One region of the Streptomyces vastus genome, then DNA from elsewhere that is predicted to be linked to it. Evidence: riboswitches for the same ligand, from Rfam matches in the RefSeq annotation. Region 1 holds a riboswitch; each other region holds the start of a gene.
The links. A riboswitch is a leader RNA that binds a small molecule or an ion and turns the genes downstream of it on or off. The one in region 1 is predicted to bind cyclic di-AMP.
Positions count from the first base shown of each region.

Region 2: it holds a riboswitch for cyclic di-AMP, as region 1 does, so the genes downstream of both, ABD357_RS15840 (C40 family peptidase) here and ABD357_RS33925 (transglycosylase family protein) in region 1, are expected to answer to the same signal.
Region 3: it holds a riboswitch for cyclic di-AMP, as region 1 does, so the genes downstream of both, ABD357_RS26095 (M23 family metallopeptidase) here and ABD357_RS33925 (transglycosylase family protein) in region 1, are expected to answer to the same signal.

Region 1 is NZ_BAAASJ010000104.1:202,337-209,335, reverse strand. Features, by position in the region: gene ABD357_RS33945 (Ppx/GppA phosphatase family protein) at 1-273, opposite strand, end outside; gene ABD357_RS33940 (DUF501 domain-containing protein) at 270-875, opposite strand; gene ABD357_RS33935 (FtsB family cell division protein) at 910-1,386, opposite strand; gene eno (phosphopyruvate hydratase) at 1,481-2,767, opposite strand; gene ABD357_RS33925 (transglycosylase family protein) at 3,036-3,731, opposite strand; cyclic di-AMP (ydaO/yuaA leader) riboswitch at 3,736-3,904, opposite strand; gene ABD357_RS33920 (transglycosylase family protein) at 4,110-5,075, opposite strand; gene ABD357_RS33915 (cytochrome P450 family protein) at 5,290-6,633, opposite strand; gene ABD357_RS33910 (nucleoside triphosphate pyrophosphohydrolase) at 6,719-6,999, opposite strand, start outside.
Region 2 is NZ_BAAASJ010000032.1:144,736-151,734, reverse strand. Features, by position in the region: gene ABD357_RS15875 (8-amino-7-oxononanoate synthase) at 86-1,222, shown strand; gene ABD357_RS15870 (DUF397 domain-containing protein) at 1,203-1,430, opposite strand; gene ABD357_RS15865 (helix-turn-helix domain-containing protein) at 1,440-2,297, opposite strand; gene ABD357_RS15860 (ATP-binding protein) at 2,584-3,027, shown strand; gene ABD357_RS15855 (LysR family transcriptional regulator) at 3,082-3,999, opposite strand; gene ABD357_RS15850 (LysE family translocator) at 4,113-4,736, shown strand; gene ABD357_RS15845 (DUF6328 family protein) at 4,759-5,310, opposite strand; gene ABD357_RS15840 (C40 family peptidase) at 5,389-5,862, opposite strand; cyclic di-AMP (ydaO/yuaA leader) riboswitch at 5,866-6,031, opposite strand; gene ABD357_RS15835 (hypothetical protein) at 6,402-6,713, opposite strand; gene ABD357_RS15830 (ATP-dependent Clp protease proteolytic subunit) at 6,721-6,999, opposite strand, start outside.
Region 3 is NZ_BAAASJ010000067.1:17,185-24,183, reverse strand. Features, by position in the region: gene ABD357_RS26110 (bifunctional acetate--CoA ligase family protein/GNAT family N-acetyltransferase) at 1-2,175, opposite strand, end outside; gene ABD357_RS26105 (HPr family phosphocarrier protein) at 2,346-2,627, shown strand; gene ABD357_RS26100 (GntR family transcriptional regulator) at 2,843-3,538, opposite strand; gene ABD357_RS26095 (M23 family metallopeptidase) at 3,768-4,556, opposite strand; cyclic di-AMP (ydaO/yuaA leader) riboswitch at 4,570-4,727, opposite strand; gene ABD357_RS26090 (M16 family metallopeptidase) at 4,944-6,335, opposite strand; gene ABD357_RS26085 (M16 family metallopeptidase) at 6,332-6,999, opposite strand, start outside.

The DNA of each region.
Region 1 (6,999 bases):
GCGGTTCTCGGCGTCCCGGGAGGCGGAGGTCGCCACGAAACGGACACGCTCCGCTCCGTGTTCCTTGATGATCGCCGCGTACTCCTTGCAGGCGGCGAAGGTCCGCTCCAGCGCCTCGGGCGCGAGGCGGCCCGTCCGGTCGACGCCCTGGCCGAGCCGGACGATGGTCATCCGCCGGTCCAGGTCGACGAGTTCGCCCGTCGCAGGGTCCGCGTCGGCTACGAGGAGGCGGATGGAGTTCGTACCGCAGTCGACGGCGGCGACGCGTGTCACTTCTTGCCACCTTCCTCTTCCTCGGTTTCCTCAGTGCTGAAGAACCCGCCTCCGCTGGCGCCGAGCTTCACGATGTCCTCCTGGGACTGGGACGGCAGCACGCACGGCCCCTTCCACCACCACTCGGGCAGCATCGCGAGCGCCTCGTCGCCCAGCGGGTTCACTCCGGGGCCCGCGGCCAGGGAGTGGGCCACGAGCACGTGCAGGCACTTCACCCGGTCCGGCATGCCGCCCGCGCTGGGGAAGCCCTCCAGGACCTCGATGGCGTCGCGGCGGGCGAGGTAGTCCTCGTGGGCGGCGCGGTACGCGGCGGCCAGGTCGGGGTCGGCGGCCAGCCGCTCCGTCATCTCCTTCATGACGCCGTTCGCCTCGAGGGTGCCGATCGCGGAGGCGGCCCGGGGGCACGTCAGGTAGTACGTCGTCGGGAACGGCGTACCGTCCGGCAGCCGCGGCGCCGTCTCGACCACGTCGGGCTGACCGCACGGGCAACGGTGCGCGATCGCGCGCAGACCTCGCGGCGGGCGCCCGAGCTGCTGTTTGAAGGCCTCGACGTCCGCGTCGGTGGGCTCGGTTCGCGGAGTTGGAGGCGGGGGCGTGTCCATGGCTGTCTTTCTCATCGCATTCAGCATTCAGCATTCACTGGTCGGCGCGGTCGGCCTTGTCGACCCCGTCCCAGACATTGGCGTACCAGGGGCGGGCGGCCGCCCCTTGCGTCGTACGCGATTTCTTCGCCGCGTTCGGATCGATCACGATGTAGCCGGTCTCGCCCGGCTTCACGTAGTGCAGGCGCTCGCGGATCCGCTGCTCGGCGTACGCGTCGTCCTGCCAGCGTGCCTTGAGGTCGCGCAGCTGCTCGACCCGCGCACGGGCCTGCTCCCGCTCCTGCTGGAGTTCGGCGATCTCGGCGCGCTGGGAGACGTACTGCCGGGTCGGATATGCGAGGGCGACGACGAGGGTGCACAGGACGAGGGCGAGGAGCGCGGCCCGGCCGGTCAGCCGGGAGCGGCGGGCCTGGCGCCTGGTCTGGGAGCGGTAGACGCGCGCCGCCGTCTGCTCGCCGAGCAGCCGCAGCCTGGTCGCGGTGGAGAACCGGTCCCGGTCCTTCCCGGCCATGTCACCCGCCTCCCCTTCATACACGCGTACGTCCCCGCACACGGTACGGGACCGCATACGGGGACGTGGGCAAGGAAGTGCCTACAGGTGTAGGTCAGCCCTTGAAGCGGGGGAACGCCGAACGGCCCGCGTACACCGCGGCGTCGTCGAGGATCTCCTCGATGCGCAGCAGCTGGTTGTACTTGGCGACGCGGTCCGAGCGGGCCGGGGCGCCGGTCTTGATCTGGCCGCAGTTCACCGCGACGGCGAGGTCGGCGATGGTGACGTCCTCGGTCTCGCCGGAGCGGTGGGACATCATGCACTTGAAGCCGTTGCGCTGGGCCATCTCGACGGCGTCCAGGGTCTCGGTCAGCGAGCCGATCTGGTTGACCTTGACCAGCAGGGCGTTGGCGGAGCCCTCCTCGATACCGCGGGCGAGGCGCTCCGGGTTGGTGACGAAGAGGTCGTCGCCGACGATCTGGACCTTGTCGCCGATCTTGTCGGTGATGACCTTCCAGCCGGCCCAGTCGTCCTCGAACAGCGGGTCCTCGATGGAGACGAGCGGGTACGAGGCGACGAGTTCCTCGTAGTACTCCGTCATCTCGGCGGCCGAGCGCGACTTGCCCTCGAAGAGGTACGAGCCGTCCTTGTAGAACTCGGAGGCGGCGACGTCGAGCGCGAGGGCGACCTGCTCGCCGGGCTGGTAGCCGGCCTCCTTGATGGCCTCGATGATGAGGTCGAGGGCGGCGCGGTTGGACTCGAGGTTCGGGGCGAAGCCGCCCTCGTCGCCGAGGCCGGTGGACAGGCCCTTGGTCTTCAGCACCTTCTTGAGGGTGTGGTAGACCTCGGCGCCCCAGCGCAGTGCCTCGGAGAAGGACTCCGCGCCGATGGGGGCGATCATGAACTCCTGGATGTCCACATTCGAGTCGGCGTGCGAGCCGCCGTTCAGGATGTTCATCATCGGTACGGGCAGCAGGTGCGCGTTCGGCCCGCCCAGGTAACGGAACAGCGGGAGGTCGCTGGCCTCGGAGGCGGCGTGCGCGACGGCGAGGGAGACGCCGAGGATGGCGTTGGCGCCGAGCGAGCCCTTGTTGTCGGTGGCGTCCAGGTCGATCATGGCCTGGTCGATCAGCCGCTGCTCGGTGGCGTCGTAACCGACGAGCTCCGGGCCGAGCTGCTCGATGACGGCGAGGACCGCCTTCTCGACACCCTTGCCGAGGTAGCGGTTGGCGTCTCCGTCACGGAGTTCGACAGCCTCGAAGGCGCCCGTGGAGGCGCCGGACGGAACGGCGGCACGACCCGTGCTGCCGTCGTCGAGGCCGACCTCGACCTCGACCGTGGGATTGCCTCGGGAGTCCAGGATTTCCCGGGCTACGACGACGTCGATGGACGGCACGAGCATCTCCTTCTGGGATGTGACGCGGTTACGCGGGCCGCTGGGCCCGCACAGCGCGAAGCCGCGGCGGCTCCGCGAGGACGAGCCTAACCGGCTCCGGGCGATCGGCCAGCCGTCCGCCCCTCTCATGGACCGAACCGAGAGTAAATTGTTTCCGAACGGAACAAAAAGTCCCGCCCCAGTGCGTACGGGGGAACACGCACCGGGGCGGGACTGCTGGGGGCTCAGCCTCAGCCGCTCTGGGGGCCGGGCTTCAGCTGAGCCGGGGCTCAGTTCAGCTGAGGTGCAGCTGCTGGCCCGGGTAGATGACGTCCGCGTTGTCGACGATGTCGTCGTTCAGCTTGAACAGCTTCTGCCAGCCGCCCTTGACGTCGTTCTCCGTGGCGATCTCGCTGAGGGTGTCACCCTTGACGACCTTGTACTCGCCGTCACCCTTCTTGACCTTCTTGCCGGTCGGGGTGGTGACGGTCTTCTTGGCAGCCGGGCGGTCCGCGGAGCGGGAGGCGCGCTCCTCCTGGGCCGGGGCGCTCTGCTGCTGGGACTGCTGGGTGTTCTCCTGAGCGGCACCGGAGTCCGAGGAGCCGCCGCCGGTGTACGCGGCGCTCGACAGACCCTTGCCGCAGACCGGCCAGGCACCCTTGCCCTGGCCCGCGAGGACCTTCTCGGCGATCTCGATCTGCTGGGCCTTGGAGGCCTGGTCGGCGGTGGCGGCGTACTTCGTGCCGCCGTAGCCGGCCCAGGTGGAGGCGGAGAACTGCAGGCCGCCGTAGTAGCCGTTGCCGGTGTTGATGGACCAGTTGCCGCCCGACTCGCACTGGGCGACGGCGTCCCACTCGGAGGCGGTGGCGGCGGAGGCCGTACCCGACACCATCAGCGGGGCGGCGATGGCGGCACCGGTGACACCGGCGAGCGCGGCTATGCGGGTGGTCTTGGACGGGCGACGGTGCTTGCCCTTGCCGGAAAGCAGCATGAAGAGATCCCCTCACCGACGCCTACGAGGTGAGCTGTCGGGTTCGGGCCTGGTGAGTTGCCCGGCCGTGCGGATCGCTCCGCACGACTTCACCCCAAGCCGCACCTGGTCTCGACGACCGGGCCCGGCACTTACCTTGGGTCCCCCGCTCCTGCCTACGGCGCTTTACGCGACGACTGTTCCCGTACGGACGTTGGCAGGATTCGGCGTGACATCCGTCGGGGCCCGCTGTGGCGAGCGGTCACGACCGTAAACATGCGATCCGCCGAATTTCAAAGACGATCAGGGCCTTTGAGATCCATGTCTCACTTTCACCAAACCGGACATCCAGCCCGAACTGCCGCCACTTTTGGCCCGGTTCGGCACCTTGCACACCTCTCAGTCCGTGCCGAGTTCAAGGCGCTGACCGGGGAGGATGAGGTCCGGGTCGGCGCCGACAGTGCGCTTGTTCGCGGAGTACAACTCGGGCCATCCGCCTTGGAGGCCAAGGGAGTCGGCGATTGCCGAGAGGCTGTCTCCGGAACGGACGGTGTACGAGCCGTCCGCGACGCCCGCCGCATCGCGTGAGCCGCCGCCCGCACGCGAGGCATGCCGACCGCCGGAGTCGTCCGTACGGGAGGCATCGGCATCCTCTTCGGCGCCGCCACCGCGATGGCGGCCGGTGCCCTCATCTGTGTTCGTACTCTCACTCTCGCCGCTCGAAGAGTCGGCGTTCTGGCCGGAATTACCCGAGTCGCCCTCATTCGTCGCGCCCGTGGGCGGGCTGGGCGAGCTGTCGGGGCTCGGTGATTCGGCGGTGGAGTCGCCGCCGGAATCCTGCGAGGTACCGGTGGACGACCCGGACGTACCGGATGATCCCGAATCAGCGGATGTATCGGACGAGTCGGAACTACCGGATGAATCACCCTTTACGGGGTCGTCACTTGACGTCTGCCCCGAATCGGAGCCCGATCCGGAGTCCGCCTCGGTGGGCGAAGTGGGGGTAGGCGTGGGCGAGTCCTGCGCCAGGCCCGTGTCAACGTCGGCCGAGCCGGAGTTCTGCGTCAGGCCCGCGACCAGTCCACAGGTCGCCCAGGGGCTCGTCCCCTTGTCGGCGAGGATCTTCTCGGCGACGGCAATCTGCTGGGAGCGACTGGCCAGGTCGGCCCTCATCGCGTAGTCGAGACCGCCGTACTGCTCCCACTCCTCCTGGGTCACCTGGAGGCCGCCGTACTCCCCGTTGCCGGAGTTGGCGCTCCATGAGCCGCCGCTCTCGCACTCCGCGACCGCGTCCCAGGTCGCACCACTGGCGGCACTCGCGCCGCTCGCCGCGAGGAGGGGGATCGCGATGGCCGATCCGGTCACCCCTGCCGCCACAAAGAGAGCCGGCGCCTGACGGGGGCGACGGTGTCGACCGTTCCCGGAGAGCATGCGATTGCCTTTCGCGCGACAGTGTGTGACATGGGTGTGATCAGTGGGACTGCTGAGATCTACTTTCGCGTGAACCTAGTGGGACCCGATCACTTGTCACCAGTAGATGTAGCGCAGATCACGTGAAGATCACGGACTTGAGGGTTCGTCAGCTTTGAGCTGGGGGTTCGTCAGTTCTCAGTCGGGCTCCGCCGGCACTGAGACCGGCTGAAGAGGGGGTGAAGCTGACGGGCAAGGTCCGCAGGCCGCGCATGATGAGTCCCCCGCGCCACCGCAGGTCCGCCGAATCCACCGCGAGTTGCAGATCGGGGAGGCGGGAGAGGAGCGTCGCGAGTGCGGTCCGGCCCTCCAGCCGGGCGAGGGGTGCGCCGAGGCAGTAGTGGATGCCGTGCCCATAACCGAGGTGCTGGTTGTCGCGTCTGCCGAGGTCGAGGGTGTCGGGGTCGTCGAACCGCTCGGGGTCACGGTCGGCGGCGGCGAGTACGACGAGTACGGGATCGCCGACGGCGATGTGCTGCCCGCCGATGGTGACCGCCTCCGTCGCAAACCGCCAGGTGGCCAGCTCCACGGGGCCGTCGTACCGGAGGAGTTCCTCTACGCCGGTTTCGAGGAGGCCCGTTTCTCCGGCTGCCAGGGACTTCTGCAGCCGATGCCGCTGCTCGGGGTGCGTGAGCAGCGCATAGACCCCGTTACCCACCAAATTCACTGTGGTCTCAAATCCGGCGAACAGCAAGATAAAGGCCATGGCGGCGGCCTCGTTCTCGGTGAGGTGCTCGCCGTGGTCGGAGGCGCGGATGAGTCCGGAGATGAGGTCTTCACCGGGGGTGGCTTCGTCGGGGAGCGCTTCACGCTTGCGGTGGATGAGCTCGGCGAGATAGCCACGCATCTTTTTCACCGAGCGGGCCACGCCGCCGCGCGGTCCTCCCCCGTGCCGGATCATCATCCCCGCCCAGTCCCGGAAGTCGTCCTGGTCCTCGCGGGGGACGCCGAGCAGATCGCAGATCGCGTAGATGGGGAGCGGGAAGGCGAACTCGTGAATGAGATCGGCGCCGCCCCTGTCCGCGAACTGATCGATGAGCTGGTCGGCCAGCTCCTGTACGCGCGGCGCGAATTCGGCCACGCGGCGCGGGGTGAACGCCTTGGCCACCAGCCGCCGGAGCCGTGTGTGATCCGGCGGATCGATATTGAGCAGATGAGTCATCAACTCGGCCTTGCGCTCACCGGGGATACCCGTCTTGCCCTTGGCATGGGCGGGTTCGTCGTGGTGAGCGGGGTTCTTGCTGAGCCGCTGATCAGCGAGGGCCTGCTTGGCATCCGCGTACCGGGTGACCAGCCAGGCCTCTACTCCACTCGGGAGTCGGGTCTTGTGCACGGGGGCGTGCTCACGCAGCCAGGCGTACGCCGGGTAGGGGTCGGTGGCGAACTCCCAGGTGAAGAGTTCGGGGGGCGGGCCGGCGAGGGCGGCGCTCTGAGCAGGCGGCTGGTCGTGCATGCCTTTGACCGTAGCCGCCGCCCTGGCCGACGTATCTCCACGGTGGAGCTACCTCAGTCCCAGCAGCCCCGGCCACACAGCCGCGTCAGCCCTCCGTCGCCCGTATCGCATCCCGATAAGCCCGCGCGGCAGCCCGCAGCGCCGCCTCCGGGTCCACCCCGTCCGCCTCGGCGCGTGCCGCCATCGCCAGGAGTTCGTAGCCGACGCCCTCGCCCTGCGGTATCGGCACCTCAAGTCCCGCTGTGCGTACGCGGGATGCCAGCTTTGCTGCCAGGGCCAGGCCGGGCTGGCCCAGGGGCACGCCCTCCGTCACGGACGTGCGCTGCTTCTCCGCCGCCTTGGTGCGCAGCCAGTGGGCCTTGACCT
Region 2 (6,999 bases), on a different contig from region 1:
AGGGTCTGTGCACTGCCTACAAAGCACCGTTTGCAAGAGGCACCCCCAAGCAAGACCTTCAAGACCCTCAAGGCCCGGAGGACACATGGCCGGATCGCCGTTCGCGTGGATCGACGAACAGGCGCGTACGCGGCGCCGGGCCGGACTCGTCCGCACGCTGCGCCCACGCCCTGCCGAATCCCCGCTGCTCGATCTTGCGAGCAACGACTACCTTGGCCTGGCCCGGCACCCCGAGATCACCGCGGCCGCCGCGCACGCCGCGCGGGTGTGGGGCGGTGGCGCCACCGGCTCCCGGCTCGTCACCGGCTCCACGGAACTGCACGCCGAACTCGAGCGTGAGCTGGCCGAGTTCTGCGGCTTCGAGTCCTCGCTCGTCTTCTCCTCGGGATATGCCGCCAACCTCGCCGCCGTCACCGCGCTGGCGCCGCACGGCTCCCTCGTCGTGTCGGACGCGGGCAACCACGCCTCGCTGATCGACGGCTGCCGTCTCGCGCGGGGCACCACGCAGGTCGTCGCGCACGCCGACCCCGACGCCGTACGCAAGGTGCTGGGCACGCACTCCGCACCCGCCGTCGTCGTGTCCGACACGGTCTTCTCGGTGGACGGCGACGCGGCTCCGCTCGCCGAACTCGCGGACGTCTGCCGGGAGTTCGGCGCCGGTCTGGTCGTCGACGACGCACACGGGCTCGGCGTGCTCGGTGACGGTGGCCGGGGCGCACCGCATGCGACAGGACTCGCGGGAGCGGCGGACGTCGTCACGACGGTCACCCTGTCGAAGTCGTTCGGCAGCCAGGGCGGCGCCGTCCTCGGCCCTGCTCACGTGATCGACCACATGGTCAACGCAGCCCGCACCTTCATCTTCGACACCGGTCTGGCCCCGGCCGCCGCGGGCGCCGCCCTCGCGGCCCTGCGCCTGCTGCGCCGGGAACCGGAACGGGCGGCACGCGCGCGTGCCGTGGCCACGACCCTGCACTCCCGCCTGACCGCCGAGGGTCTCGAAGCGGTGAGGCCGGACGCCGCCGTCGTCTCCGTGCGCGCATCCTCGCCGGAGCAGGCCGTGCGCTGGGCGGCGGACTGCCGCGAGGCGGGACTGGCCGTCGGCTGCTTCCGTCCCCCGTCGGTGCCGGACGGCATCTCACGGCTGCGGCTCACCGCCCGCGCGGACCTCACCGACGGGCAACTCGACCGTGCCGTACGGGTGATCAGCGCAGCGCGTCGATAAAGCCCTCCCAGGCCGAGGGGGCGAAGAGCAGGGCGGGACCCGAAGTGTTCTTCGAGTCGCGCACCGCGAGACGTCCGGCCCACGGGCCGGAGGCCGGACAGGCCGTCTCGACGCAGTTGTTCATTCCTGTGCTGCGGCTGCTGCGCTGCCACCGCACGCCGTGCAGACGGGTGCTGGAAGGTACGGACCGAGGCAGGGGGGTGGACATGGTGCCTCCTTACTCGCCGTCAGCCAGACCGGCGATGAAATCCAACGAGTCCTCGGGCGAAAGGGCGTGGATCTGAAGGGAGTTGAAGGCCTCGGTGTAGGCCTGAACGTCCTCTTCCCTTTCGAGATAGAGGCTACTCGTCAAGTGGTCGAGAACAACCACATCCAGATCAGAAGTGGTCGAAAATGAAAAGATAACGAAAGGCCCGGTCGCCCCGACATGGGCCCCAACTCCGAACGGCAGCACCTGAATCCGCACGTGAGGCAGTCGGGCAGCGTCCCGCAGACGCCTCAACTGCCGTGCCATCACCTCCGGTCCGCCGACCGACCGCCGCAGCACTCCCTCGTCCAGGACCGCGCTCAGCCGCAGCGGCGTGTCCGAGCACAGCACCTCCTGGCGGGCGAGGCGCACCTCTACCAGCGCGTCGACCTTGCCGTCCGGCAGCCCGTCCAGGGCGGCCCGCGTCACCTCGCGGGCGTACTCCGGTGTCTGCAACAGCCCGGGAACCACGGAGTTCTCCAGGGTGCGCATCGCGCAGGCCTGCGACTCCAGGCTGATGAAGTCGCGGTACGTGGGTGGCAGCAGACCCCGGTAGGCATTCCACCAGCGGTGCCGGCCGTCGCCGTCGGCGCCCGCGAGTACGACGAGCAACTCGAGCAGTTCCGGGTCCCGGACGTCGTACGCGTCGAGGAGTCGCCGTAGGTCCGCCGCCTTGACCCCGCTGCGGCCGGTCTCGATCCTGCTCACCTTCGACTGGTGCCAGCCGACGCGCCCGGCGGCCTCGCCGCTCGTGAGACCCGCGCGGGTGCGCAGGGCGCGCAGCTGGGCGCCGAGTTTGCGGCGGCGTACTGCGGGACCGTGTTGCATGGTCGTCTCCCTCCGACCGTCGCGCCGACGCTATAGCGTCGGGCGTCGCGGCGACGGCAGAAGACGACCCGGTCACCCGTCCGAATGACCACCCTGGGCTACGCCCAAATACGGTCGGTCGTCGGAGAGTTCACCGCTTCGAGCGACAGATATATGCATATCTTGGTGGATCGGCACCGAGACCGGCCCGGTAGTGGCAGTCTGGCGCGCAGCACCAGTCCGGGACCGTACTCGAACCTCCGCTCCGTGTCGGACTCCGGTCCCGTGGGAAAGGGACGACCTCGCCATGGCAGACCACCTGGAAGCATCCGTCACTCTGCCGAGCGATCCCGCCTCGGTCTCCGCCGCTCGCAGCTACGTCGCCAACGTCCTTGCCGAATGGGGCCTTCCGTCCGACACGGAAGCCGCCGACACCGTCCGTCTCATCGTCTCCGAACTCGCCACCAACGCCGTCCAGCACACCTTCGGCCAGTCACCGACCTTCACGGTGGACCTCACACTCGACCGTGACGAGCAACTGCGCATCGGTGTGACCGACAGCCATCCACGCTTCCCGAAGAGACTCCCCGCGGCCGTCCAGCAGGACAACGGCCGAGGGATGGTGATCATCCGTTTCCTGACCGCCGAGTGCGGGGGGAAGTTGACGGTCCGGCCCACCCGTGAGGGCGGCAAGACGGTTTCGATCATGCTGCCCTGGACGACTCCGGTTCAGCCGGTTACTGCCGACTGAGGGGCTGCGGGGATTGCGAGTTGTCGGCTGCGGACCCTCAAGGGGCGCTGATCGTCAGGTCTGTTGGGACGCGCGGCCGAAAGCGCCGCGGAGCAGCGCGCGGAAGGCGTCGGCCGCGGGTGCCTGCTCGTCGGTGCGGTAGGCGACGGAGATCGTCCTGCGCAGGTCGCCCGGCTCCAGGAGACGCATACTCACCGGGGTGGCGGCGGTTCTGGCGACCATCTCCGGGACCACCGCGACGCCGAGGCCCGCGCTGACCAGGGCGCACACCAGGGCGTAGCCGGGAGTCGCGACGAGGACCGAGGGTGTGGCGCCCGCGCGGGCGAGCGCGGCCTCCACGCCCTGCCGGGGCGGGTGGTCCGGGGCCATACTGATCAGCTGCCGGCCCGCAAGACCCGTCAGCGGCAGCCGCGACGAGCCGCTGGTCAGGGCGTGCCCGGGAGCGGTCACGAGTACCAACTCCTCGACCAGGACCGGCTCCGTGGACACCGCGGCGGGCAGCGGGAGTGGCTCCGCGGGCTCGTAGCCGTGCGTCAGCGCCAGATCCACCTCGCCCGCGGCCACCGCGGCGATGCCGGCGGGCGGCTCGTAGTCCGCCACGGTCAGCTCCACATCAGGATGGGCCCGGCGGAACGCGCTCAGCACCGGCGGCAGCAGATGGATCCCGGCCGTCTGGAAAGTGCCGAGCCGCAGCATGCCGCCGGACAGCCCGATCAGGCGTGCCAGCTCGATCCGCGCCCGGTCCATCTCGTCGAGCACCCGGCGTGCCCGGGCCACGAGTAGTTCGCCCGCGCCCGTCAAGCGGGCGCCGCGGTGGTGGCGTACGAGAAGCGCCGTGCCCGCCTCCCGCTCCAGCTTGGCCAGTTGCTGGGACAGCGCCGGCGTGGTGTAGCCGAGGCGCTCGGCGGCGCGGGTGATCGAGCCGGCCTCGGCGACCGCCACCAGCGCCGCGAGACGCGTGGGGTCGTACATGCGAAGCTCCCGGCTGAAGGGAAGGACGGACGAGAAGGCTAAAGAACTGTTTAAGGCTCACCCAGGATATTGCACATACCTGCTGAAGGCTCGGAGCGGGCACGCTGGTGCTCATGGACGGACAGCTCATCGCCTTCACCGGAGTCGCCGCAGGCCTCGTCGCCATGCCCGGTGCCGACTTCACCGTCGTGGTCCGCAACGCCCTGGCCTCCCGCCGGGCCGGTATCGCGTGCGCGCTCGGCATCGCGGCGGCGCTGCTCGTCCACACGGCACTCGCCGTCGTCGGGGTGGCCGCGGTGCTGACCGCCGTGCCCCCGCTGTTCCGCGCGCTCCAGCTGCTGGGCGGTGCCTACGTCCTCTATCTCGGCGTACGGACGCTGCAGTCGGTGCGCGGCAGGCGTACGACGGAGGCCGAGCACCCGCCGGTCGTGTCCGGGGCCGGAGCCCTGCGGCAGGGCTTCGTCACCAACGCGCTCAACCCGAAGGCGACGGTCACCTTTCTGAGTCTGCTGCCGCAGTTCGTACCGGACGGAAGTCCCGCGATGCCTCGGACGCTGGTCCTCGCGCTGATCGTAGTCCCGCTCGCCCTGGTCTGGTTCCCGGCGGTCGCGCTGCTCGTGGACCGGCTCGGCCGGTGGCTGCGCAGGCCGCGGACGGTACGGGCCATCGAGGCCGTCACCGGAACCGCTCTTACGGTTCTGGGACTGGGGCTCGTTCTCGAGACGGTGCTGACCTGACCCGTGGGCCGGCCGGCAGGCCTCAGGAATCGTCCGGGCTCCTGCCGCCGGCCCGTTTCATCAAGAGCGGCACGAGCCCCCACAGGCCGAAGCAGATCACCATGGTGGCCGCGCCGGCCAGAATCCCTTTGAGGCGGCCCGCCGTCACATCGACGACGAGCAGGACCGAGCCGGTGAGCGCGAACGCCAGCACGCCCATCCCGATCTGGGCGAGGTGTGAGGAGACCGCCACGATCTGCGGCTTGGCGCCCTGCTGGAACAGCCGGCGGTGCAGGGCGGCCGGTGCCGTGAGGAGCACGGAGGACAGCACCGCGAGCAGCAGCGTCGTGATGTACGTGGCGCGCTGCACCGAGTTGAGGGACGGGAAGCGCGGGGTGAACGCGAGGCTCAGCAGGAATGCGAAGAGGATCTGTACGCCCGTCTGGGTGACCCTCAGCTCCTGGAGCAGTTCGATGAAGTTGCGGTCGGCGCGCTCGAGCGGCGTCTCGCGCCGCTCCATCCGTTGGGCGTACGGACGCTCGTCGCCCGGACGTCGCTCGTCGGGCTCTCGGTCGCTGGGCGGTTGCTGGGCCATGGATCCATGAGTAACCCGTCAGCCGCCCGAATCACGCCCCGTGGGGTGGCGGCGATGACCGCCGCCACCCCACGCGCGTCACCTGACCCGGCCGTACCAGACGCTCTTCGTCCAGATCTTCTGCAGCTTCACCACGTCCCCGGTCTTCGGGGAGTGCCAGATCCGTCCCTTCCCGGCGTAGATGCCGACGTGGTACACGTTCCGGCCCGAGTGGAAGAACACCAGATCTCCCTGCTTGCGGCTCGAAGCCGAGATGTGGCGCGTCTTGTTGTACTGCTGCGCGGCCGTACGGGGCAGCTTCTTCCCCGCCTTCTTGAACGAGTAGAGAGTGAGCCCGGAGCAGTCGAAGCGCTTGGGCCCCGTGGCTCCCCACTTGTAGGGGGATCCCTTTTTGGAGGCCGCTACCTGAAGTGCCTTCTTCGCTGGGGTTACTGCTTCGGCGTCGGATGCGAGACCGGGGGCAACAACGCTGCCGCCGACAACGGCGACGGTGAGAGCCGATGCGGTACCGGCCCTGGTCAACAGCGACGGGACACGATTGAGCGCAGACATGCGCAACCCTTCGTCAGCCGCCTGTGAAGGATGACCTGTCGGATTCGGGCTGGCGAAGTTGCCCGGCCGCGGTGTGCGGCTTCACCCCAAGGACCACTCGGAAGTCTCCGGCGGCCCGTCGTGCTTGGGTCCTCCACTCCTGCCGATCCACTTCTGTCGACCCGTCATCCGGGCGGCGGCAGGACTCGGCGTCCGCCCGGACCGCCCCGCCGCTGCGGCGGGGGCTTGTCGTCGGAAGGGATCTTGACGCATGAATGTCGGAAAGTCCGAACGGAATCGGTGGTTTGTGGGCTTACTCACCACTCACCTGTTCGGGTGGACGGGGCTGCTGTCGGACGAGCGTCGAGGGGGTAGAGGACCCTCGTACCAGCACCGGAATGTCTGATTCCGGTGTTTGAGTACACGCGCTGCGCAAGTTGCACGGGCCTTTGAACGTACCTCCGTCTACTCCTTTCAGGGGTACGTCATTTGGTCCGTTTCACCTCTTGCCCGGACGCCCCGTCAGTCGCCTGTGGAGCCCCCGGGCCGCTCGGTGGGTGTCAGATGTCGGAGGTCTCCGGCGGCAAGGTGACGCGGGCCGCCCGGCGTTCACCGTCGAGGACCCGCAACGCCCGCGTCAGGGTCGGTGCGTGCAGCTCGTGCTCACCGCGTTGGTGCATCAGGTTCAGCGCATCGCGCAGCGCGGTGGTCTTGGTGACCAGTGCCTGTGCAGCGCGCAGCCCGCCATAGGTGTCGCCGCGGTTCGCCGGATTGATCCGGCCGAGGAGATCGAGCACCTCCAGATAACGGTCGACCAGTTCACCCTCCGCCCGGGTCAGTGCCGGCAGCGGGGGCAACTCGGGTGGGAGCATCCGCCGTTCACCTCGCGCCGGGTGCGGCGAGCGAGGTCTTACGGCTCGCAATGATGCGGTCGATCAGCCCGTACTCCACTGCCTGAGGTGCCTCCAGGATCTTGTCCCGCTCGATGTCCGCGCTGATCCGCTCCTGGCTCTGGCCGGTGTGCCGGGCGAGCATCTCCTCAAGCATCCTGCGCGTGCGCATCAACTCCTCGGCCTGGATGGCCAGATCGGAGGTCTGACCTTGCACCGGCTCGGGCAGTGCCGGCTGGTGGATCAGCATGCGTGCGTCCGGCAGTGC
Region 3 (6,999 bases), on a different contig from region 1:
GTCGATGCCGTACCGGCCGAGCAGCGTGCAGGTGTCCTCGGGGCCGAGCGTGAGCCCGGCCGGGTCGCCCTTCGCCAGCAGAGCGTCGATCTGCTCGGCGGCCCCCTTTTCGTCGATGTCCTCGAATTCGGGCACCCGGCCGGGCTCGGCGGCGTCCCGGCGCCACTGCCCGTATCTGACGGCTTCGGCGAGGGCGCGGACGGCGCGTTCGGCCGCGGGGTAGGCGGGGATGAGTGGGGATTCGTCCGCAGGGGCCTGTGGCGCGGGGCGTTCGGCGGGCGCCGGCACCTGGTGCTCGACGGCATGGGGCGCGGTGCTGGTGGCGGCGGAGAGCGCTTCGGCGAGCCCGCCGAGCTCCACATGGACCACGAGCACCGGCTTCGCCGGGGACGCCGCCGCGGCCGAGCGGAGCGCCTCGGCGAGAGGGGCGTCGGCCGCGGACGTCTCACCGACCGCTGGTATGGCCGTGACCACGACAGCGTCACAGGCGTCATCGGTCAGCGCATGTGAGAGCGCCGCATGGAAATCGTCTGCGGATGCCGCCGTGGTCAGATCCAGCGGGGGCAACGGCCGAAGTCCTTCAGCGAGGCAGGCGTCGTACGTGAGCAGCCCGAGCGACTCGGAGTTCCCGAGGATGGCCACACGGGGCCCGGCGGGGAGCGGCTGGCGTGCCAGCAGCAGCCCGGCGTCGACGAGTTCGGTGATCGTGTCCACCCGGATGACCCCGGCCTGCCGCAGCAGCGCGGAGACGGTCGCGTGCGGCAGCCGCGTGGCCCGTACGGCATGTCCCGGAGGTGCGGCCCCGCCGTGCCGCGCGCCCTGGACGACGACGAGCGGCTTGGCCGCGGCGGTCCGGCGCGCGAGGCGCGTGAACTTCCGCGGGTTGCCGATGGATTCGAGGTACATGAGCGCGACATCGGTGTCGGGGTCGTCGTACCAGTACTGCAGTACGTCGTTGCCGGACACGTCCGCGCGGTTGCCCGAGGAGATGAACGTCGACACCCCGGTCACGCCCGTGACGCCGCCACCGCGCCGCTGCAGCCGGGACAGCAGCGCGATCCCGATGGCACCGGACTGCGCGAACAGACCGATGCGTCCGGACCGCGGCATCTCGGGCGCGAGCGAGGCGTTGAGCCGTACATCCGGAGCGGTGTTGATGACCCCGAAGGCGTTGGGCCCGATGATGCGCATGCCGTACGCGCGCGCGTGGCGCACGAGTTCACGCTGGCGCTCCAGCCCTTCGGGGCCGCTCTCGGCGTACCCCGCGGAGATCACGACGAGCCCCTGCACGCCATGCTCACCGCAGTCGGCGACGGCCTGGGGGACGTGCTCGGCCGGGACGGCGACCACGGCGAGATCGACGGGGTCCGGGATGTCACGGATCGAGCGGTACGCCGCGACTCCGCCGAGTTCCTTCTCCTGCAGGGCCCTGTTCACCGCGTACAGGCGTCCGCCGAACCCGGCCCCACGGAGGTTGTCGAGGACGCTGCGCCCCACTCCCCCGGGTGCGCGGCCGGCCCCGATGACGGCGACCGAACCGGGTGTGAGGAGCCGGGCCACGGACCGCGCCTCGGCACGCTGCTCCCGGGCCCACTGCACCGCGCGTGAGCGGTCGGTGGGCTCCAGGTCGAACTCCAGGCGTACGACGCCGTCTTCGAAGCTGCGCTTCTGTTGGTAGCCGGCGTCCGTGAACACCTTGATCATCTTGTTGTTGGCGGGCAGCACCTCGGCGGCGAACCGGCGAATGCCGCGCTCGCGGGCCACCGCGGCGATGTGTTCCAGCAGCGCGGAGGCCACGCCGCGGCCCTGGTGGGCGTCCTGCACGAGGAAGGCGACCTCGGCCTCGTTGGCCGGAGCTGAGGCCGGCAGCCCCTCGGCGTTGATGCGGTCGTAGCGTACGGTGGCGATGAACTCGCCGCCGACCGTGGCCGCGAGTCCCACCCGGTCCACAAAGTCGTGGTGCGTGAAGTGGTGGACATCCTTTGCGGACAGGCGCGGGTACGGCGCGAAGAAGCGGTAGTACTTCGACTCGTCGGACACCTGCTCGTAGAAGCTGACCAGGCGGTCGGCGTCGTCGGCCGTGATCGGCCGGATGCGCGCGGTGCCGCCGTCGCGCAGCACGACGTCGGCCTCCCAGTGGGCGGGATACTCGTGCCGGTCCGACGAGGTCTGCATGGGCCCCAGAGTACGGCTCGTGTCCGACAATGGCGCGAGGCGAGTCCGGGTCCCGACTCGGGCCCCCGCACGGGCTCCTGGCCTCTGCCGGGCTCATCGCCCGCTCGGGGACGCTTCACGTATGGAATAGTGGTCTAGACAACCTGAGAACACCTGAAGGGCAGCATCACATGGCTGAGCGCCGCGTCAACGTCGGCTGGGCCGAGGGCCTCCACGCCCGCCCCGCCTCCATCTTCGTCCGTGCGGCCACGGCCGCCGGCGTCCCTGTGACGATCTCCAAGGCGGACGGCAACCCCGTCAACGCCGCCTCCATGCTCGCGGTGCTCGGCCTGGGCGCCAAGGGCGGCGAGGAGATCGTCCTGGCCTCCGACGCCGAGGGCGCGGACGCCGCGCTCGACCGCCTGGCCAAGCTGGTCGCGGAAGGGCTCGAGGAACTGCCCGAGACTGTTTAGTGCACCTGAACCGGCGCCGCTCTCGCGGAGATGGTTGCGCGCGGCCTGGGTTCCTCAATTGATGGTTGCGGTGGTCGTCGCATCAAAAGACACCATCCCGCACACATACCTGAAGGGCTCGCCCGAAATATCGGGCGGGCCCTTTGCAATTCCAGGATGCGGGCAGCGAAAATAATCCCCCGCGAATTACTCCCCCTTTGTATACGGCGCCACTGTTAATGCCGCAGGCTCGCCGTGTTTACGGGGTGTTGCGAAGTCCTCACACGCTCCACGCGATCAGCGCGCTCGGGAAAGCGCAGCCGATGTGCGGCCGTCGCCCGCTCGGTGTGCAGAGCCGTGATGGCCCGGGCCCGCTCGCTGTCGCCGCGCGCGACGGCGTCCACGATGCCGCCGTGCTCCGACCAGGACTCGGCGGGGTGGGCCGGCGCCTCAACCGAGTACATCCAGGCGATCTTGTGCCGCAGCTGGGTGAGCATCGAGGTCAGCGCGGGGCTGCCGGAGGCCTGCGCGAGCGTCTCGTGGAACCAGCCGCCCAGCGAGCGCAGATCCTCGCCCTGGCCCCTCCTGGCCCGCTCCTGGCCCAGCCTGACGAGGCCTCGCAGCACCTTGAGGTGCGCCTCCGTCCGCCGCTGCGCGGCGCGCGCGGCGCCCAGCGGCTCCAGGAGCATGCGCATCTCCAGGAGGTCGGCGGCCTCCTGCTCGGTGGGTTCCGCGACGCACGCGCCCGCGTGGCGGCGGGTGACGACGAAGCCCTCCGCCTCCAGCGTGCGCAGCGCCTCCCGCACGGGGACCCGCGAGACGCCGTAGCGACGCGCGAGCAGTTCCTCGGTGAGCCGGCTGCCGCGTTCGTAGACACCCGCGACGATGTCGTCACGGATCGCCGTGCATACCGAGTGCGCGGGAATACGCATGACCGGACCTCCGCCTTAATCCCCGCGAAACGCGGTCGATTGACGCTCGTTCGGTGACTCTATTGCAGAGAGCCGGAAATTCCGATGGCGGGCCGGAATCCATGGAGTTTTTTTGGACACATAGTCGCGCAGAACAGGCAGTCGTCCCGTCGGCATGCCTGAAAGCCCCGGCTCGGTGAGCCGGGGCTTTCAGGAGGGGTGCGGTGATGCTTCTGCGCCGTCAGCGCAGTCAGACGTTCACGCCGTGCGACCTGAGGTAGGCGAGGGGGTCCATGTCCGAGCCGTACTCCTGGGACGTACGTGCCTCGAAGTGGAGGTGTGCTCCGGTGACGTTGCCGGTCGCCCCGGAGAGGCCTATCTGCTGGCCCGGGGTGACGCTCTGGCCGACGGAGACGGAGAGGGACGACATGTGGGCGTACTGCGTGTACGTGCCGTCGTTCATCTTGATGACGACCTGGTTGCCGTACGAGCCCTCGAAGCCGGCCTCTACGACGGTGCCGGCACCCACGGCGCGGACGGTGGTGCCGCTTGCGGCGTGGAAGTCGATGCCGGTGTGGCTGCCGGAGGACCAGACGGAGCCGCCGGCCTTGTAGCCGGTGGAGACGTACGAGTCGCTGATCGGCGAGACGAAGGAGTTGAGCAGGCGCTTGCGCTCGGCCTCGCGGGCGGCGCGCTCCTTGGCCTCACGCTCGGCCTTGGCCTTCGCCTCGGCACGGGCCTTCTGCTCCGCGGCCCGCTTCTGGGCGGCCTCCTCGGCCGCCTCGCGGGCGGCGGCCTCCTCGGCGGCCTGCCGCTGGGCGTGCGCCTGGGCGTCGATCTGGTCGGCGACCGAGTCGCCCATGGTGACGGCCTGGGTCAGCCCTGTCTGCTTGACCGAGGAGGGGCCGGCGAACGCCGGGGCGGCCAGGGTGCCGATGACACCGGTGGTGGCGAGCGTCGCAACGCCCACGGTCCTCGAGGACGTGCGCTTCGTACGGCTCGGGCGACGGTGCTTCCCGGTGGCGCGGGTGAACGCCATGAAGTGGCTGGTCCTTTCCTTCCTTCTCGCCTACCGGGTTAGCTGACGGGTTCGGAGCAGGAAGGTCTCCTACGGGCTCCCTCCAGGAGGGCGCCCGATTCACCCCAGGGACTGCGATGGGTCCCCGGCTCCCCTGGCTCGCGCCGTACGGGGACTCGGCGATGACTGTCCGGTGCCGCGGATGCGGCGCACTGCCTGACGAACAGCCGGACCGACGCTAAGCGGGCCATCTCTCAAACAACAAACGGATGACGGCTTTTGTAGCGCACGCCACAGGGCAGACACACAACCTCCATACCAACTCTCAATCAATCCAATCAATTTGGACAAAGCGGGACCCTGGAGGCTCATCAGCCTCCAGGGTCCCCAGGGATGTGCGGCGGTGCTCTACTCGGCCGGGACCACGCTCACTTCACCGATTCCGAGGGCCTTGACGGGCTCCTCGATCTGGGCGGCGTCCCCGACGAGGACGGTCACCAGACGGTCCACCGGGAAGGCGCTCACGGCGGCCGCGGTGGCCTCCACAGTGCCCGTCGCGGCGAGTTGGCGGTACAGCGTCGCCTGGAAGTCGTCCGGCAGGTGCTGCTCCACCTGGTCGGCGAGCGTGCCGGCGACGGCGGCCGCGGTCTCGTACTTGAGCGGCGCCACGCCCACCAGGTTCTGTACGGCGATGTCGCGCTCGGCGTCCGTCAGGCCCTCGGCCGCGAGCGTACGCAGCACCTTCCAGAGGTCGTCGAGCGCCGGGCCGGTGTTCGGCGTGTCCACCGAGCCACTGATGGCGAGCATCGCGGCGCCCGTGCCGTCCGGAGCGGAGCGCAGCACCTGGCCGAACGCCCGCACACCGTAGGTGTAGCCCTTTTCCTCGCGCAGGACACGGTCAAGACGCGAGGTGAGGGTGCCTCCGAGGCAGTACGTGCCGAGCACCTGGGCGGGCCACACACGGTCGTGCCGGTCGGCGCCGACGCGGCCGATGAGCAGCTGTGTCTGGACGGCTCCGGGACGGTCGACGATGACCACACGGCCGGTGTCGTCGGCGGTCACCGGAGGCACGGGACGCGCCTCGGCCGGCGAGCCGGTCCAGGCGCCGAGCGTCTCGCCGAGCAGCGCGTCGAGGTCGACACCGGTGAGGTCGCCGACGACGACCGCGGTGGTGGTGGCGGGGCGTACATGCTTCTCGTAGAAGGCGCGTACGGCCGCCGAGTCGATGCTCGCGACCGTCTCCTCGGTGCCCTGGCGCGGGCGCGACATGCGTGAGGTCGCCGGGAAGAGCTGCTTGGAGAGCTCCTTGGCGGCGCGGCGGGCCGGGTTGGCGGTCTCATGCGGAATCTCGTCGAGCCGGTTGCGGACGAGGCGTTCGACCTCGCTGTCCTCGAAGGCGGGCGCCCTGAGGGCGTCGGCGAGCAGGCCGAGCGCCTTCTGGAGCCGCGACACGGGGACTTCGAGGCTCAGGCGTACGCCCGGGTGGTCGGCGTGCGCGTCCAGCGTGGCGCCGCAGCGCTCCAGCTCGGCGGCGAACTCCTCGGCGGAGTGCTTGTCGGTGCCTTCGGAGAAGGCACGCGCCATGATCGTGGCGACACCGTCCAGGCCCTTCGGCTCGGCCTCCAGCGGTGCGTTCAGGAGCACTTCCACGGCGACGACCTGCTGGCCGGGGCGGTGACAGCGCAGCAGCGTCAGGCCGTTGCCCAGCACCCCGCGCTCGGGCGCCGGGAAGGCCCAGGGCTTGGCCTCGCCGGCCTGGGGCTGGGGGTGGAAGTCCATGGTCACGGTGGCCTCGGTCACTGGGCGCTCTCCTCGTCGGTGGCGATCGGCTCGTACACGAGCACCGCGCGGTTGTCGGGGCGCAGGCGGGACTTGGCGGCCTCCTGGACCTCGTCGGCCGTGACGTCGAGCACGCGCTGTACGGCGGTCAGGGCGAGCTGCGGGTCGTCGAACAGGACGGCGTAGCGGCACAGTTCGTCGGCGCGGCCGGCGACCGTACCGAGCCGGTCCAGCCACTCGCGTTCCAACTGAGCCTGGGCGCGCTCCATTTCCTCGGCCGTGGGGCCCTCCTCGGCGAACCGGGCGAGCTCCTCGTCGACGGCCGCCTCGATGACGGGGACCTCGACATCGCCGGAAGTCTTCACATCGAGCCAGCCCAGGGAGGGCGCTCCGGCCAGGCGCAGCAGACCGAAACCGGCCGCCACAGCCGTACGGTCCCGGCGCACGAGGCGGTTGTAGAGGCGGGAGGACTCGCCGCCGCCGAGGACGGTCAGGGCGAGGTCGGCCGCGTCGCACGCGCGTGTGCCGTCCTCCGGGAGCCGGTAGGCGGCCATCAGCGCGCGCGCCGGGACCTCCTCCTCGACGACCTCGCGCAGCTGCTCGCCGATAGTGTCCGGCAGGGAGCCGTCACGCGGGGCGGGCTTGCCGTCGTGCCCCGGGATGGAGCCGAAGTACTTCTCGACCC